DNA from 2 places in the Peribacillus sp. GL_122 genome. Region 1 is predicted to be linked to the other one. Evidence: a T-box and tRNA genes for the amino acid it is inferred to sense, from the RefSeq annotation. Region 1 holds a T-box; the other holds one or more tRNA genes.
The links. A T-box is a leader RNA that pairs with one kind of tRNA and senses whether it is charged. The one in region 1 lies ahead of glyQ (glycine--tRNA ligase subunit alpha), so its partner is inferred to be a tRNA-Gly.

Region 1 (8,173 bases):
TAGAGGAATTGGGTTATATGAGCATTAGTGGCGATATGAAAAAAGCCTCCACTTCCCTTGCACGTACGGCAATCATTCAGAATGTATTTTTCGATAAGGACAAAACCGAAGAACAGCGAAGGAAAGCGGTTGAAAGCGTGGAGCCAATCAGGATCCTTCAAGGTCAAATCATCGTTGAAGAAAATCAATTAGTGGACAGGGATGTATATAGGCAGCTTGAACTGGCAGGCTTCTTAAATACGGAGTCTACCATTTACCCGTATATCGGCCTGCTGTTATTCATATTCCTGACTTTTGCCGCTTTTTATTACTATTTCTACTATTCCATTTCCAAAAAGGATAACAAGTACAATCAGTTATTGATCTTCAGTCTTGTCTTTATCCTTTCAATGGCTACCATGAAAACGGTCAGCATTCTGGCAGACCTGAAAAACTCGAACCTGGAATACATTTTTCCGGGTGCCATGGCGGCGATGCTCATCAAGATATTATTGAATGATAAGTTAGCGGTGGCAATGATCATATTGCTAGGTTCGTATGGTACGATTATATTTAATGGCGATACACCTGGAAATCTGGATTTCTCGATGGGGCTTTATATCATTTTCGGGGGATTGACGGCAATCATCATTCTATCTAGGCCAAATTTCAAATCAAAGGTGCTGGTAGCGGGGCTGCTATTGTCTTTAATCAATATGGCATTTGTTTTTTCGCTCATCTTTATTATGGACAGCCATTATACTAGAATGGAGTACTTATATTATGCTGCTGCTGCCATAGGTTCTGGAGTGGGTTCAGCCGTTTTGACAATGGGCCTGTTACCGTTTTTCGAGGCTGGTTTCGGGATCTTATCATCAATTAAGCTTATCGAACTCGCGAATCCCAATCATCCGTTATTGCGGAGGATCTTGATTGAGGCACCGGGGACATATCATCATAGTGTAATGGTTGCCAATTTGGCGGAATCCGCTTGTGAAGCCATCGGGTCGAATGGATTGCTGGCAAGGGTCGGCAGCTATTATCATGATATAGGTAAAACGAAGCGGCCGCACTTCTTCATCGAAAATCAGATGAATGAAGAGAACCCGCATGATCGGCTGCAGCCGGAAACGAGCAGGGATATCATTATTGCCCATGCCGTAGATGGCGGGGAGATGCTGCGCAGTCACAAATTCCCGAAAGAGATTGTGGATATTGCAGAGCAGCATCACGGTACGACTTTATTGAAGTTTTTCTACCATAAGGCAAAAAAACAGGATGAGACCACCCTCGAAGCGGCCTACCGATATCCCGGTCCGAGGGCGATAATGAAGGAAGTAGCCGTCATCGGCATAGCCGATAGTGTTGAAGCTGCAGTGAGATCGATGAAGCACCCAACTCCAGATAAGATTGAAGAGCTGGTAAGTTTCATCATTCAGGACAGGATTTCTGATGGTCAATTTGATGAATGTGACATTACTATGAGAGAATTGAGTATCGTGAAGCATTCCTTATGTGAATCGCTGAATGGTATCTTCCACTCCAGGATTGAATATCCGGAGCCGGATAAATTAGGACAGAAGGTGAAAGAATGATTTTAGCTATCGATTTAATGGATGAAACGAATGAAGTAACGGAGGAAGCTCAGCGGCTTGTTGAAAGCATTCTGCAATTTGCGGCAAGAAAAGAAAACATTGAAAAAGACACCGAGCTGTCAGTTACATTTGTAGACAATGATAGGATTCGGGAAATCAATAAAGAATATCGACATAAAGATTCAGCTACAGATGTCATTTCCTTTGCACTTGAAGAAATGGGAGAAGATGAAGTGGAAATTGTCGGTGCGGAAATGCCCCGCATGTTAGGGGATATCATCATTTCCATTGAACGTACGAAAGAACAGGCTGAAGAATATGGCCATTCATTTGACCGGGAACTTGGATTTTTAGCACTGCATGGTTTTCTGCATTTATTAGGATTCGACCATATGAATGAAGAAGATGAAAAAGTGATGTTCACTAAACAAAAGGAGATCTTGGAAGAATATGGACTTTCAAGAGAAGGATAAAAAAAGGTATCCTTTATTAAAAAGTTTCTCTTTTGCCTGTCAGGGAATTTTGGAGGCTGTTCGGACTGAACGCAATATCAAGATACATTTCGCGTTAACGGCAATCGTCGTATTCTTTGGCTGGTACTTCTCATTGAATGGGATGGAGTGGCTTTTCATTTTAGCGGCCATAGCCGGTACGATTACGTTGGAGCTCGTTAATTCAGCGATTGAAAGGGTAGTGGACCTGGTAACGGATCAAATCCATCCGCTAGCCAAGCAGGCAAAAGATATTGCAGCCGGAGCTGTATTCATATATGCTATATTTTCTATAATAGTTGGATTGATTATCTTTTTGCCTAAGTTTGGCCTGTAGGTTGCCGAAATGGTACTCAATTTGAAAGGAAGATGTGAATTGAATACAAAAGAATTGATTGAGGAAGCTAAAAAAGCAAGGGATAAAGCATATGTGCCTTACTCCAAATTTAAGGTGGGGGCAGCCCTTTTAACCGCTGATGGAAAGGTCTATCATGGTTGTAATATAGAAAATGCTGCATATAGCATGTGTAACTGCGCCGAAAGGACAGCTTTATTCAGTGCTTATGCCCATAACGATAAAAAATTCACTAAACTTGCAGTCGTGGCAGATACCGATGGTCCCGTTTCCCCATGCGGGGCATGCAGGCAGGTTATTTCGGAACTGTGTGAAAAGGATATGCCGGTCGTTTTGACCAACTTACATGGGGATATAAAAGAACTAACAGTACAGGAATTGCTTCCAGGAGCTTTTTCACCGGAGGATTTAAATGGATAAACTATTTGATGATACACAAGTAAAAGGTTACAAATCAGGTTTCATTTCGATTATTGGACGACCTAATGTTGGAAAGAGTACATTTCTGAATCGGGTCATCGGTCAAAAGATCGCCATTATGAGCGATAAACCGCAAACTACAAGAAATAAAGTCCAGGGTGTACTTACGCAAAACGATTCACAAATGATTTTCATCGATACACCCGGCATTCATAAACCAAAGCATAAGCTTGGTGACTTCATGATGAAAGTGGCAACGAATACATTGAAGGAAGTCGATTTGATTCTCTTCATGATCAATGCGACTGAAGGGTACGGACGCGGTGACGAGTTTATCATCGAAAAACTTCAATCCGTAAAAACGCCTGTTTTCCTGGTTGTAAACAAAATCGATGCAATGCATCCTGATGATTTACTTCCGATCATTGAAAAATACCAACAGCTTTACCCTTTTGCGGCGGTCGTTCCGATTTCTGCGCTTGAAGGAAATAATGTTGATACACTGCTTGAACAAATCAAGGAACATCTGCCAGAAGGTCCTCAGTTTTATCCAGCTGACCAAGTGACCGACCACCCGGAACGTTTTATCATTTCCGAATTGGTCCGTGAGAAGGTACTGCACCTGACACGTGAAGAAATTCCGCATTCAGTGGCTGTTGTCATCGATTCAATTAAAAAAATGGACAACAGTGACACCATTAATGTCATGGCGACGATCGTTGTCGAACGTGATTCACAAAAAGGGATTGTCATCGGAAAGCAAGGGAAAATGCTTAAAGAAGTCGGTAGCCGTGCCAGAGTGGATATCGAAAACTTATTGGGCTCGAAAGTTTTCTTGGAACTATGGGTGAAGGTACAGAAGGATTGGCGGAACAAAGCAAGCCAGCTCCGCGATTATGGCTTCAATGAGAGTGAGTATTAATTAACAAAATTTACGCGTCATGAAAGTTCGGAAAACGGTCAAGCTAACCATATGGTCGGATATTCATATTGCTAGTTAAAAATGAAAGGTGGGCTTTATATGTTGGATTTTACCTGGGAGTTATTTACTGAAACAGGTAATGTGGACACCTATTTGCTGTTTAAGGAGATAGAAGTCGAGAGACAGGAAAGACACTTGGTATTGAATGATGAGCTAGCAGAATTTGATTTTCCTGTTTCATAGGTTAGTCTTGGCGAGCATGGGTGGTGTCTTGGTATGCTCCAAAAATGTGAGGGCATTGTCATAAGGCGAACTGCATATGGAGAAAATAACAAAATCATTACTATATATACCCGTGAGTTGGGAAAAATTGGCGTTATGGCTAGAGGAGCCAGTAAACCTAACAGCAGGCTTTCTGCCGTCACACAGCTTTTTTGCTCCGGGTATTTTCTTGTAACCACATCAACCGGACTCGGTAGTCTTCAGCAAGGCGAAATGGTCGATTCACTCCGTTTCATAAGGGAGGATCTTTTTGCCACTGCTTATGCTTCATATATTGTTGAATTGCTTGATAAAAGCGTCGAGGATAAGAAACCGAATCCATATTTGTATGAATTGCTTTCGCAAACATTGCATTACATAAACGAGGAATATGACGCAGAGGTTTTGAAATTCATTTTTGAAATGAAGATGCTGCCCGTCAATGGGATTAACCCAGTGCTGAATCAGTGTGCTGTATGTGGTGAAACGGAAGGGGAATTCTCCTTCTCGCTTCGGGAAGCGGGCTTTATCTGTCACCGCTGTCTGGGGAAAGACCCTTATCATTATAAAATTTCACCTTCAGCCGTCAAATTGCTTCGAATCTTTTATTATTTCGATTTATCAAGGCTCGGAAACATTTCCGTTAAGCCTGAAACGAAAAAAGAACTTCGGAAGATCATCGATGCATATTATGAGGAATATTCCGGTCTGCATTTGAAATCAAAAAAGTTCCTGAAACAGATTGATACGATGAAAGATATGTTTTAGGATCTGACCTATTGACATTCCATGCTAGTTTGTATAAAATTCTAATCATCAAAATAAGAAGATTGCGTTGATGGAAAAGAGTATCTGTCATTCTCCATAAAAAGCGAACCCGGGACGGTGGAAGCCGGGATATGGATTTACAGGGAAGGGCGTTTCCGGAGCATGTAGCTTTGAAAAGAGGCCGTTTTATAAACGGCAATTAGGGTGGAACCGCGGGTATACTCTCGTCCCTATGCATTTCGCATAGGGACGGGAGTTTTTTGTTTGCCAAAATGTAATGGTTTCCGATCCTTAATTTTAAAAAGAGCCGTTTTAAATAACCTGGAGGTGTACGATGAATATTCAAAATATGATTTTAACGTTACAAAAGCATTGGTCTGAACAAGGCTGCATATTGATGAATGCTTATGATGTAGAGAAAGGGGCAGGAACGATGAGCCCATACACGTTCCTGAGAGCCATTGGACCGGAGCCTTGGAGCGTTGCTTACGTAGAGCCTTCCCGCCGTCCTGCTGACGGCCGTTATGGAGAGAACCCTAATCGACTGTATCAGCATCATCAGTTCCAAGTGATCATGAAGCCGTCACCTGACAATATCCAAGAGTTATATTTGGATTCATTGCGTGCTTTAGGGATAAATCCGCTTGAGCATGATATTCGCTTTGTGGAGGACAACTGGGAAAATCCATCACTAGGGTGTGCTGGTCTAGGTTGGGAAGTATGGCTTGATGGAATGGAAATCACTCAATTTACATATTTCCAACAAGTGGGCGGCCTTGAGTGTAAGCCGGTTTCCGTGGAAATTACGTACGGGATCGAACGTCTCGCCTCTTACATTCAAGATAAGGAAAACGTATTTGACCTAGAATGGACAGATGGATTCACAGTTCGGGATATATTTGGTCAGCCGGAATACGAACATTCGAAATATACGTTCGAAACCTCCGACCTTGATATGCTGTTTCAGCTTTTCACGATGTATGAAAAGGAAGCGCATCGCCAAATGGAAGAAGGACTTGTGCATCCTGCATATGACTATGTTTTGAAATGTTCACATACATTTAACCTTTTGGATGCCAAAGGTGCCATCTCGGTGACGGAAAGAACGGGTTATATTGCCCGGTGCCGTAACTTAGCGCGTAAGGTTGCCAAAACCTTCTATGAAGAGCGGGAAAAATTAGGCTTCCCGATCCTGAAAGTGAAAGGGGAGAATACAAATGAGCAAGCGTGATTTGTTATTGGAGATTGGATTGGAAGAGCTGCCTGCCCGTTTTGTGACAGCATCAATGAAACAGTTGTCAGATAAAGTACAGCAATGGCTAACGGAAAAAGCGATTGAATTCGGAACGGTTGAAGCTTTTTCAACACCAAGACGTTTAGCCGTATTGGTGAAAGACGTGGAAGAATCCCAAAAGGATATCGAAGAAGAAGCAAAAGGTCCGGCCAAGAAAATCGCTTTGGACAGTGAAGGCAACTGGTCTAAAGCCGCATTGGGATTCGTCAGGGGTCAAGGCATGACTTCAGAGGACATTTATTTTAAAGAACTCAAGGGTGTGGAATACGCCCATGTGAATAAATTCATAAAAGGACAGCAGACTGCTCAGCTTTTATCTGAGCTGAAGGAAATCATCAGCGGCATGACGTTCCCGAAAAATATGCGCTGGGCCAATCAGGAGCTCCGCTTCGTCCGTCCGATTAAATGGCTGATTGCCTTATTCGGCAATGAGACAGTTCCATTTAGCATTGCTGACGTGGAAACGGGCCGTGAAACAAAAGGACACCGTTTCTTGGGCGATAGCGCAATCATCGAGCAGCCGGAACGGTATGAAGATACGCTAAAAGAACAATTTGTAATGGCGGATCCAGATAAACGCCGACAAGTTATATTGGATCAGATTAAAGAGCTTGAGCAGGAGAAAGGCTGGATCATCCCGGTCGATGAAGATCTGCTTGAAGAAGTCAATAATTTGGTAGAGTATCCAACGGTGTTATTTGGACATTTTGAAGAAGAATTCCTTGAGCTTCCTGCTGAGGTACTTATCACATCAATGAAGGAACACCAACGTTATTTCCCTGTTAAAGATAAGGACGGGAAACTGCTTGCTTACTTTGTAACCGTGCGTAACGGCGATGACCGCCATTTGGATAAGGTTTCTAAAGGTAATGAAAAAGTATTGCGTGCCCGCTTATCGGATGCAGCATTCTTCTATCAAGAAGATCAGAAAAAAGAGATTTCAGATGCTTTGAAAAAGCTTGACAGCATCGTTTATCATGAAGAAATTGGTACATTAGCCGAGAAAACTGCCCGGGTAACAGCAGTGACCGGTGCCCTTGCGGATGCTTTGAATTTAAAAGCGGAAAAAGAAATGGCGCTTCGTACAGCGGCAATTGCCAAGTTCGATTTGGTGAGTCATATGGTTTATGAATTCCCTGAATTGCAAGGGTATATGGGTGAAAAATATGCTCTCTTAAAAGGGGAAGCCAAAGAAGTGGCCGCGGCTATCAATGAACATTATATGCCAAGACATGCGGATGACAATGTACCGCCTTCAGTCATTGGAGCAGTTGTGAGTTTAGCTGAAAAAATTGATACTTTGTCTTCATTCTTCGCAATTGGTGTCATTCCGACAGGTTCCCAGGATCCTTACGCATTAAGAAGGCAGGCGAGCGGGGTCGTCCAAATCTTAGCTGAGAAGAAATGGAATATTTCTTTAGAGGAGCTTATTGTATTAGGCCTTAAAGGACTGGAATCAAAAGGCATCTTAAAACGTGATCTTGAAGAAGTTAAAGCGGATATGTTCACATTCTTTAAAGCCCGTGTCAAACACCTGCTTCAAGAACAGCAAATCCGTTACGATTTGATTGATGCAGTTCTGTTCAATGAGATCGGCTATATCCACTCTATCGTGGAACGTGCACATGTCTTGAATGCGAAAAAAGACGAAGCTGGCTTTAAAGAAAGCCTGGAAGCTTTAAGTCGGGTCATGAACATTGCCGTGAAATGTGACAATAAGGTGACAGTCGACCCTAGTGCCTTTGAAAATGATCAAGAAAATGCGTTATATGTAAAATATCAAAAAGTGGCAATGCGTTATATGGAATCCAAAGAAGAGAATGAACGGTTTGAACAGCTTGTTTCTCTTCAAACGGAAATAGAGTCATATTTCGAGAATACAATGGTCATGGCAGAGGATGAAGCAATCCGTAATAACCGTTTATCCTTAATGAAGGAAATCAGTGATTTGGTTGCAGGTTTTGCTGCCATGAATAAGATCATCCTTACATGATCGAAAGGATGTATGGAAATCGGAAACACTTTAAATAAGGGTTTCCGATTTCTTAAAAAGATAAATGGTCAATAAATAGGACAAAAATGCCCTAA
Region 2 (8,173 bases), 2.8 Mb from region 1:
ATCCAAAATCACAAAGAATTTATAAACGATGTTCGGTGTATACCTGGTCGAATCCTCATACGTCCAATATCGGTGACGGCTGTTCATCGTATGTGCATTCACAAGCGGCATCCCGTCCTGATCCTTCGCCGTAACAATCAAGTTATGATCAAACCGTCCGTCCCCTTCGAAATCTATGCAGAGGATATCACCCAAATTCAATTCCTGGGCCGACTCCACCTGCTTTGTTCTGATAGCATTCCCGGCTTTTAGCAGATGATATAAGGAATGGGCCGTCGTCCATGTATAACTCCAGCTTTTCCCTCTTATCCACCAGCCTTTATTTTTGTTTGGCGCCCCCCACATCGGTATTCCTCCCGCATGTAAACATTGTGAAATGAAATTCGTACAATCATCAGTGAATTTATGATAAGCCGGATTGAATTCATTCCACCAACGCTCGGCATATTGGACGGCCTTCATCCGATCATATTTATATGCGAGACGGCCTGCGCCTGGATCACATTTTGGCGGTGCCTCTTCGGTTTCAAAGCTGGGAAAAAGCTCACGTTCATCCACTATATACCCATTTCGAAACCGGGCCTCCCTTTCTTCCATTTCTTCTTCTATATAAAATGAATCCTCCTGTTTCAATAAATATTGCAGATGCACATGATATGTCAGGACTGTATCATTGTCTTCCTTTTTCTTCGAACTTACCTTGCCTGCCGCATTCACCCGAACAATTTCCGCAGCACGGTTCCTCATCATTTCCTTCTTCAAATGTAACTTCCTCTCACTCCGTTCCAGATCATCGGAAGTATAAAACTCCACTCTTTCTTGTAAAAGGCGTTGCAATTGTTCCCTCAAGTTCATGCCCTCCTTCTTACCATCTATGCTAATGTGTATGTGCGAAGGGGATTAAAATGCACCTGACGATTTCCTCCCGCCTTTTTACGATTTTAAAGGGCAATCCAAACAACCCTCACATTCATAAATTTTAAAGTCACGTGTGAAGCCTTTCCGTATGGGTCGATTACAGTATGGCTTTTTTTATAATTATAATCAAAGTAATATTGGGGAAAATATAAGAATGAATACACAATTTTCTAACCTGATTAGACCAGATTGGAGACGGAAATTTTGAGCTTTATTGAAGTGTTAAGTAGGGTAGTCGCTGCTTTTGTGGTTTTACTATTGATGACTCGAATTATGGGAAAAAAGCAAGTAAGTCAGTTGACTTACTTTAACTATATTACAGGTATCACTATCGGCGCGGTGGCTGCTTCCATCACAATTGATACAAGTATTGATATGGTTGACGCCTTCGTTAGTTTAATCGGTTGGTCCGTACTCACTATTCTTGTAAGCTTTATTAATTTAAAATCTCCAAAAGCTCGTATAATACTTGACGGCGAACCTACAATTGTAATCAAAGATGGAAAAATCCTAGAAAAAGCGTTGAAAGGGGAAAGATTAAACATGGATGACCTTAGCATGCTATTGCGAGAACAAAGCATATTCTCCATGCAAGAGGTAAACTATGCCGTTTTAGAACCAAATGGTCAATTGTCTGTCTTAAAAAAAGTGGATAGCCAGAGTGTTTCCAAAAAGGATATTACTTATGTGAAACCATTATACATACCTACAGAAATTATTGTGGATGGAAAAATCGTTCCTCATAATTTAAGTAAACTGAGTTTAAACCAAAGCTGGTTGGAAACGCAATTACAGCAGTTTGGTGTATGCCTACAAGATGTATTTTATGCTGAAATACAAAGTGATGGCACTTTGTATATAGATAAAAGACAAGATAACCAGTCTCCTCCACGTTAAGAGGAAAAGGGGGAACTCAAGTCATTTAAATTTGGACAGTCATGCTTCTAGAGCTAACGATTTGCTGATTATTAACAGCCCAATAATCTCTCTTTTTAGGTACCCGCAGGTATATATATTTATATATAAACAAATATTTCCACCATAAGGAATAGCGTAGCAACTAGCTATTCAGAATGGCAAGTGTCCGAAAGAAGTGGTGCTGCAGCTCACCTTAAGTATGAATTGGTAGATGTCGTAACAAATATACCCGTATAACAACAATCTTATTACGGGGATGTAAGTTCTGCTGATAATCGATACTGGTTTTATCTTCTGTTCAAAAATGTATTTACTACAAAAGGCTACTACTTAGTGGTTATAAATTGGGAGCTATCCGGTTAACTTTAGTGGTAATGTCCATAACTAGAAAAAAGAGAAAGAAGCTGTCCCAAAAGTCATTTACGACTTTTGGGACAGCCTCTACATCTTAAATATCATTTTGTTTCCAAGGTAAACTGCAGTCCTTTCTCAATTTCCGCCAGTACCTCTTCATCCGTTTCCTTCATTCTTGCTTCTTCCAGAATGGAAACGGCCTGCTCCCGGCCAATTTTCCCAACTGCCCAAGCCGCCGTTCCCCGGATTACGGGCCTTGGATCTTCCTTCATGACCTGTATCAATTGGGGCAATGCCGTTTCATCTTTGAAGTGGGCCAATGCTAAAATGGCATTTCGTTGGATTGGCTTTTTACCACGCCAAGAGCCAGATACATGGCCGTATTTCTCTTTAAAGTCCCGATTTGAAATCGTAAGCAGTGGTTTCAACAGCGGTTTCGCCAGCTCGGGGTCGGGTTCCATCTCTTCATGGAAATGAAAATCCATTCCTTTGTTTTTCGGACAAACTGTCTGGCATGTATCACACCCATACAAACGATTGCCTATTTTCGTCCTGAACTCATCCGGAAGGAAACCTTTTGTCTGCGTTAAGAATGCAATGCAACGCTTGGAATTTAGCTGCCCGCCCTGAACGAGCGCACCAGTCGGGCAAACATCGACACATTTATTGCATGTCCCGCATTGATCTTCCATCGGTTGATCAGGTTCAAATGGCAGGTTGGTAATCATGTCCCCCAAATATACATAAGACCCGAATTCCGGAGTGATGATCATACTGTTTTTTCCACTCCAGCCAATTCCCGCACGCTCAGCCACTGCCCTATCTGATAATTCACCCGTATCAACCATGGATTTCGTCAATGCCCCTGGCACTTTATCTTTAATGAAATTCTCAAGTAACTGCAATCTATTTCGAAGAACGGTATGATAATCCGTTCCCCAAGAAGCCCTGCAAAAGATCCCGCGTCGCTCACTTTTTGTACTTTGCGGAGCATCCTTCAATTTCGAAGGATAAGCAAGCGCAATCGAAATGATGGATTGCGGTTTATCGAATATCAATTCAGGCCTTACCCTCTTTTCTATATCGGTTTCTTCAAACCCTGACTGATAATCCAGCTCCTGTTGGCGTATCAGCCGACCTTTCAATTCGGTAAAAGCCGTGGCCGATGTAAAACCGATTTTATCAATGCCGATTTCCTTACTATATAAAATCACTTCTTGCTTGAATGAGTTCATATCCATATTAATCACCTACTTCATTCAGTATTCCCATTGAAGCTTGAATCCATTTCAAACCATTGCTATCTATGATAAACTAATTGCAATCATTTTTGGAGGTGAAACGGTTGGAAATTACCATATCAGCTAATCTAAGCAGTAAAATCCCTGAATTCAAAGTTGGGATCATTACATATGAAAACATCGAAGTAGGTCCCTCCCCGCAAATGGTGAAAGGAAGACTTCAACTATTTCAGGAAGCACTTTTCTTCGACCTTGAAGAAAAGGAATTGACCGACTTTTCCGGCATTAAAGCGTGGCGGGAGATTTTCAAGGCTACAGGAACAAACCCGTCACGGTATCGCCCCTCCGTGGAAGCCCTTTACCGCCGCGTAAAAAAACAGAATTACTTGGCACCCATCCATTCAGCCATCGATTTGAATAACTTCTTCTCACTGTTATATGAAGTTCCGATCGGCATTTATGATGCGGACAAATTATCAGGAGACATCTCGATAAAGATTGGCGAAGGGTCAGATGGTTATGATGGTTTGAACGGCCGCTTGAATTCCATGGAAAATATGATTACATCAGCCGACCATGATGGCGCATTCGGAAGTCCTTACGTTGATTCAGAACGCACGAAAGTCACCGAAGGAACGAAAAAGGCCATCCAAATCATATATTTACAACCCAATACTCCAATCACCGAAGCAAATCAGCTAACGAAATCCTTGATGGACATGTTCCTTGAAATCCACGGTGGTGTAGGGACTTACTCGATTGTAGAAGGATAATTAAAATTGAACAGAAATAAGCCCTTTCCACAATCGGAAGGGGTCTTTTCATGATTTTTCCTAACTTATATGGATAATTAATAAAACCAGTGCGCGAATATCCTTTTATTCAACCGTTCGGTCATACCTAATTACACAACTTTTTCAGTTTTGACAATAAAAGCACAAACTTATTCAAACTGATTCTACTAACGTAGTTAATCTCTTTGAACAAGTTTGTGCTGCATCGAAATCCCCACTCTCCCAGATGAAGGATCATCAATAAATAGAAAACTACGATTTTCGTTACGGTATGACATCCGGTATTACCGCTTCCAAAGAATGTAGTTAATTGGGACAATAAAAAAATCCCACTGTAAACAGTAGAATTCTTGTAATAATATTTAAACGCAAAGCTTCGTTCTCCAGGTAACGAAACCCTACGTTATGAGTATGTATTGGAGCGGGTGAAGGGAATCGAACCCTCATCATCAGCTTGGAAGGCTGAGGTTTTACCACTAAACTACACCCGCATATCCTTGTAGAACTTTGTCGAATCACTAACAAAATTAATTATATAGTTTAATGTGAAAAAATGCAATAGTTCTTTTAATAAAAAATTAATAATTAATGTATTGTAACGTTAATATATTCATTCACTCTAGTAAAGATGTTAAAAGTCCCCTGATTCAGAGAACTTTTTCATCCTATATGATGATTTAAGACCAAATGACTTCCATTAACCGCGGATAAACCTGCTGTGCCGTTTCAAGCAGCATGATTAACTTCCTGAACGCCAGATCCGGTACGATGTCCCCCTCAATGGAGTATGAATACCGAATGGAAATGGTCCCATTTTCTTCATACAGCTTGGAATACCTAAAATTAGCATTATATTCATTCAGCAGTGTATGTACATCCTGTTTCTTTTCAGGATTCTTCAACTCGGCGACATTAAAGCAAAATAAGTCCGCCACATTTTCATCTTGATTGAAAGCAAATACTAAAAGGACCTTCCACCCGTCCTTTAACTTTTGCTCAGCTCTAAAAAAGGTGGTGCCATCTTCATTCAACTCATTCATATAGATTTTCTCACTAGTTAAAAAATCACGAAATTTAGCAACGTTTGACATGGTTCATCACCTTTCTGTTTGTAAGTACATTTTATAATGAAAACAGGCATTTTTACAGACTTTTCTATAATCCTGCCAATTTCATCCTATTAACAGTAGGGCGAATGAGATTCTAATAAGAACTCCCTTATTAGAATCACTAGATTGATTTGCTCGTTGCTTCACCGCTAAACCGAAGTGCTTTTTGAAGATCCAAAATTTCGTGGCGGATTTTTGAGTACCCTTCAATTTCCGGAACCTCTTTATTAGTAAGTGACCGCCCCTTATCTGCAGCGATTGCCATTGTTTCAAAAACATACAGTAATTGAGCAAGTTCACGCTCTGAAAGTACCGACCGATCAGAGAATTTCAAGCTTGCATTTAAATAATATCCCAACTGTTCTATCGAAAATATTACGGGCCAAAGAGATTCCAGTCTAGCCTTGTTTTTGAATATCTCCCCAAGAGCCGCATTGTAGACCGTTAATAGATTCACCATATTGGTTTGCATTTTGTTCCTTTCACTGCTTTCATCGATTGCAAGTTCATTATCATGTCCAGAGAACGCCACCAACAGAAATTGCCCCTGGCTTCGAATTGTTTTGGCTATCAAATGATTGAGAAGGCTTGAGGCCGATTGACTGCCGATTAACAGCGATCCAAGAAGACCTATCATGCTCCCAACGACGATATCTGTTATTCTTACGGTCGCAAAAAAACTAAAATCATAGCTTCGAGTTGAATATTCCGCCATGATTAAAGCTGAAGGGGTAAAAAACATCGCCGCCAATCCATAATTCCGTACGATGAAAAGCTCTGTAATGATTGTCAAACACAAAATGATCAGAACGATAAAGAACTCGTTATGAACGGATGCAAGAATTAAGCTTGCTAATAGGAGTCCGATGATTGTCCCGAAGGTCCTTTGTACCGCACGATGAAATGTGGCAACGATGGTCGCACCTGACATAACGGCTGCACAGGATAAGGGAATCCAGTACGAACGGTTAAAATCAGCGGAATAGGCGATGATGGCGGCAATGGTAAGGATTGTTCCATATCGAATGGAAGAGAGAAAGACAATCGAGTTCTTATCGAACGCCCCAAGAAAAATCGTTTTTAAAGAAGGCTTTGAGATTGAAGCTTCTTGGTGGATTTTACTAACCGGTTCATTCATGATGGCATCTGCATTGTAAATTTCAACGAATAGCTTTTCAACCTCTAGTTCCATTTGGTCCGGCTGAAGAATCTTTGATTCATTTTTAATTTTAGATGCAATGGAGTCGGCCAAGGCACGTACCGATTGTCCTAATTCTGGCGGTAGCACAACCTTTTTGTGCAAGGATAGTTCCAATGCTTCCAGGAAAATGACATTCGCCTGGTCATTCAATAGAAACAACCGCTTTAACATGTCTGAGCTTCGCCTGTTTGAAAACCCGGCTAACAATGTATCTTCGGCTTGTTTCATCGCCAATACCGTTCTTTGTCTTGCTGCATTGAATCTCCCGGTGCCTAGCGAATCAAAGAATGCACCCAATTCTCTGTACACCTTTTCCACCGCAAGCTTTTCTGGTCCATGAGGATTGAAAAACCAGCCTAACATACAAATTATCCAAGACAGTGCCCCACCCAATAAAACAAGACCTCCACGCAACGGCGCAAGCGTCTGATCAATGGGCATACCTGTCGCTAGCGCAAAACTCAAGACAAAGAAAACCGCCGAAGGACCGGTAATCTTTAATGCACCAAAAATAAAAAAAACACTTGCCCCGATGATCCCCATCATTATGGCTGTTCCCAATTGGTATGGAGCCAAAAGTGTCCCTAATACAACAGATAAAGCAAGACCCACCATCACAAAGAAGATCTTTTTAGCTCTTTGGTGATACGGTTGGTTAAATACGTATAAATAAGTGAACCCGCCTATTCCTGCCAGTAAACCGTACGCTAAATTGCCGAATAATAAGCCAATGAAAACAGGTAAGGCAGCCGCTACCCCCGCACTTAAAGCTTTTATCCAAGGAAATGGATTCTTTTTTAATTCAAAAGCCTGTTTAAATGTCGTATGTATTACATCCAACTTCAGAGGTTTTGAAGATGTCCCTTGCTTATTTTTACTCATTTCAATTTTCCCTTTCATTAAATGATTACCTAGGTAACTATTCTTTTAACTTTATCATAACATTATGCTGAGAGTTATGTTTATAGAGACCCTTTTTTAATATCCTTCATATGGAACAAAAGATACGGTAAAGGGTAAGTAATTTCTTGAATGCCTTTGTTTTTCACCTACTTTTCGTATGCTTTCCACACGTATCGAAGTCCTTGACTTTCAAGAAGGAACATCACTGTCATGACTTCAACAGATATGTAGACAAACACGGCCTTTCATGTGTGGTGACTAGTATCGAAATTATTGATGATATATATAACTATCTTATCTCGGATGTTTTTCATAGCGACAAATTGTCCGAAAACGACATTGATCCCAACATATGAAAATCCAGAGAATTCTTTGTATATTTTATTCCTAAGGTTGATTATCTTTCATGAAGGACATGATTTGTAAATGATCAGGAATGGACACCCACCCCTATATCCAAACAAAAAAAGGTCGAAGCACATCAATTTAGCTGAAAGATGTGCTTCGACCTCTATTATTGGTTTGACGGGATTTTTTTGAAATAACAGCTCTTTTAATACACCCTCATTTTCAAAGGTCAAACAAGATTCCGCCTCCACTTTGTTCCCTAATCTTATAGTTGAGCGAATTCAGGTTCCGCAACTTTTACAAGCTGTTTACCGAGGTTCGTTCCTTTAAACAAACCTAAAAAGGCATCAGGTGTGTTTTCGAACCCTTCAATAATCGTTTCTTCAT

Region 2: it encodes a tRNA-Gly, which carries the amino acid that the T-box ahead of glyQ (glycine--tRNA ligase subunit alpha) is inferred to sense. The anticodon was not compared.

Annotation. Positions count from the first base shown of each region.
Region 1 covers NZ_CM174415.1:3,901,358-3,909,530, reverse strand. The annotation lists gene AC3ISB_RS18915 (HD family phosphohydrolase) at 1-1,574, shown strand, start outside; gene ybeY (rRNA maturation RNase YbeY) at 1,571-2,047, shown strand; gene AC3ISB_RS18905 (diacylglycerol kinase family protein) at 2,025-2,402, shown strand; gene AC3ISB_RS18900 (cytidine deaminase) at 2,442-2,840, shown strand; gene era (GTPase Era) at 2,833-3,762, shown strand; gene AC3ISB_RS18890 (YqzL family protein) at 3,862-4,005, shown strand; gene recO (DNA repair protein RecO) at 4,039-4,791, shown strand; T-box leader at 4,850-5,026, shown strand; gene glyQ (glycine--tRNA ligase subunit alpha) at 5,126-6,022, shown strand; gene glyS (glycine--tRNA ligase subunit beta) at 6,009-8,078, shown strand.
Region 2 covers NZ_CM174415.1:887,920-896,092, reverse strand. The annotation lists gene AC3ISB_RS04320 (amidase domain-containing protein) at 1-849, opposite strand, end outside; gene AC3ISB_RS04315 (DUF421 domain-containing protein) at 1,123-1,815, shown strand; gene queG (tRNA epoxyqueuosine(34) reductase QueG) at 2,292-3,431, opposite strand; gene AC3ISB_RS04305 (B3/B4 domain-containing protein) at 3,536-4,204, shown strand; tRNA gene AC3ISB_RS04300 (tRNA-Gly) at 4,643-4,716, opposite strand; gene AC3ISB_RS04295 (YbjN domain-containing protein) at 4,903-5,316, opposite strand; gene AC3ISB_RS04290 (FUSC family protein) at 5,456-7,417, opposite strand; gene AC3ISB_RS04285 (NADP-dependent oxidoreductase) at 8,052-8,173, opposite strand, start outside.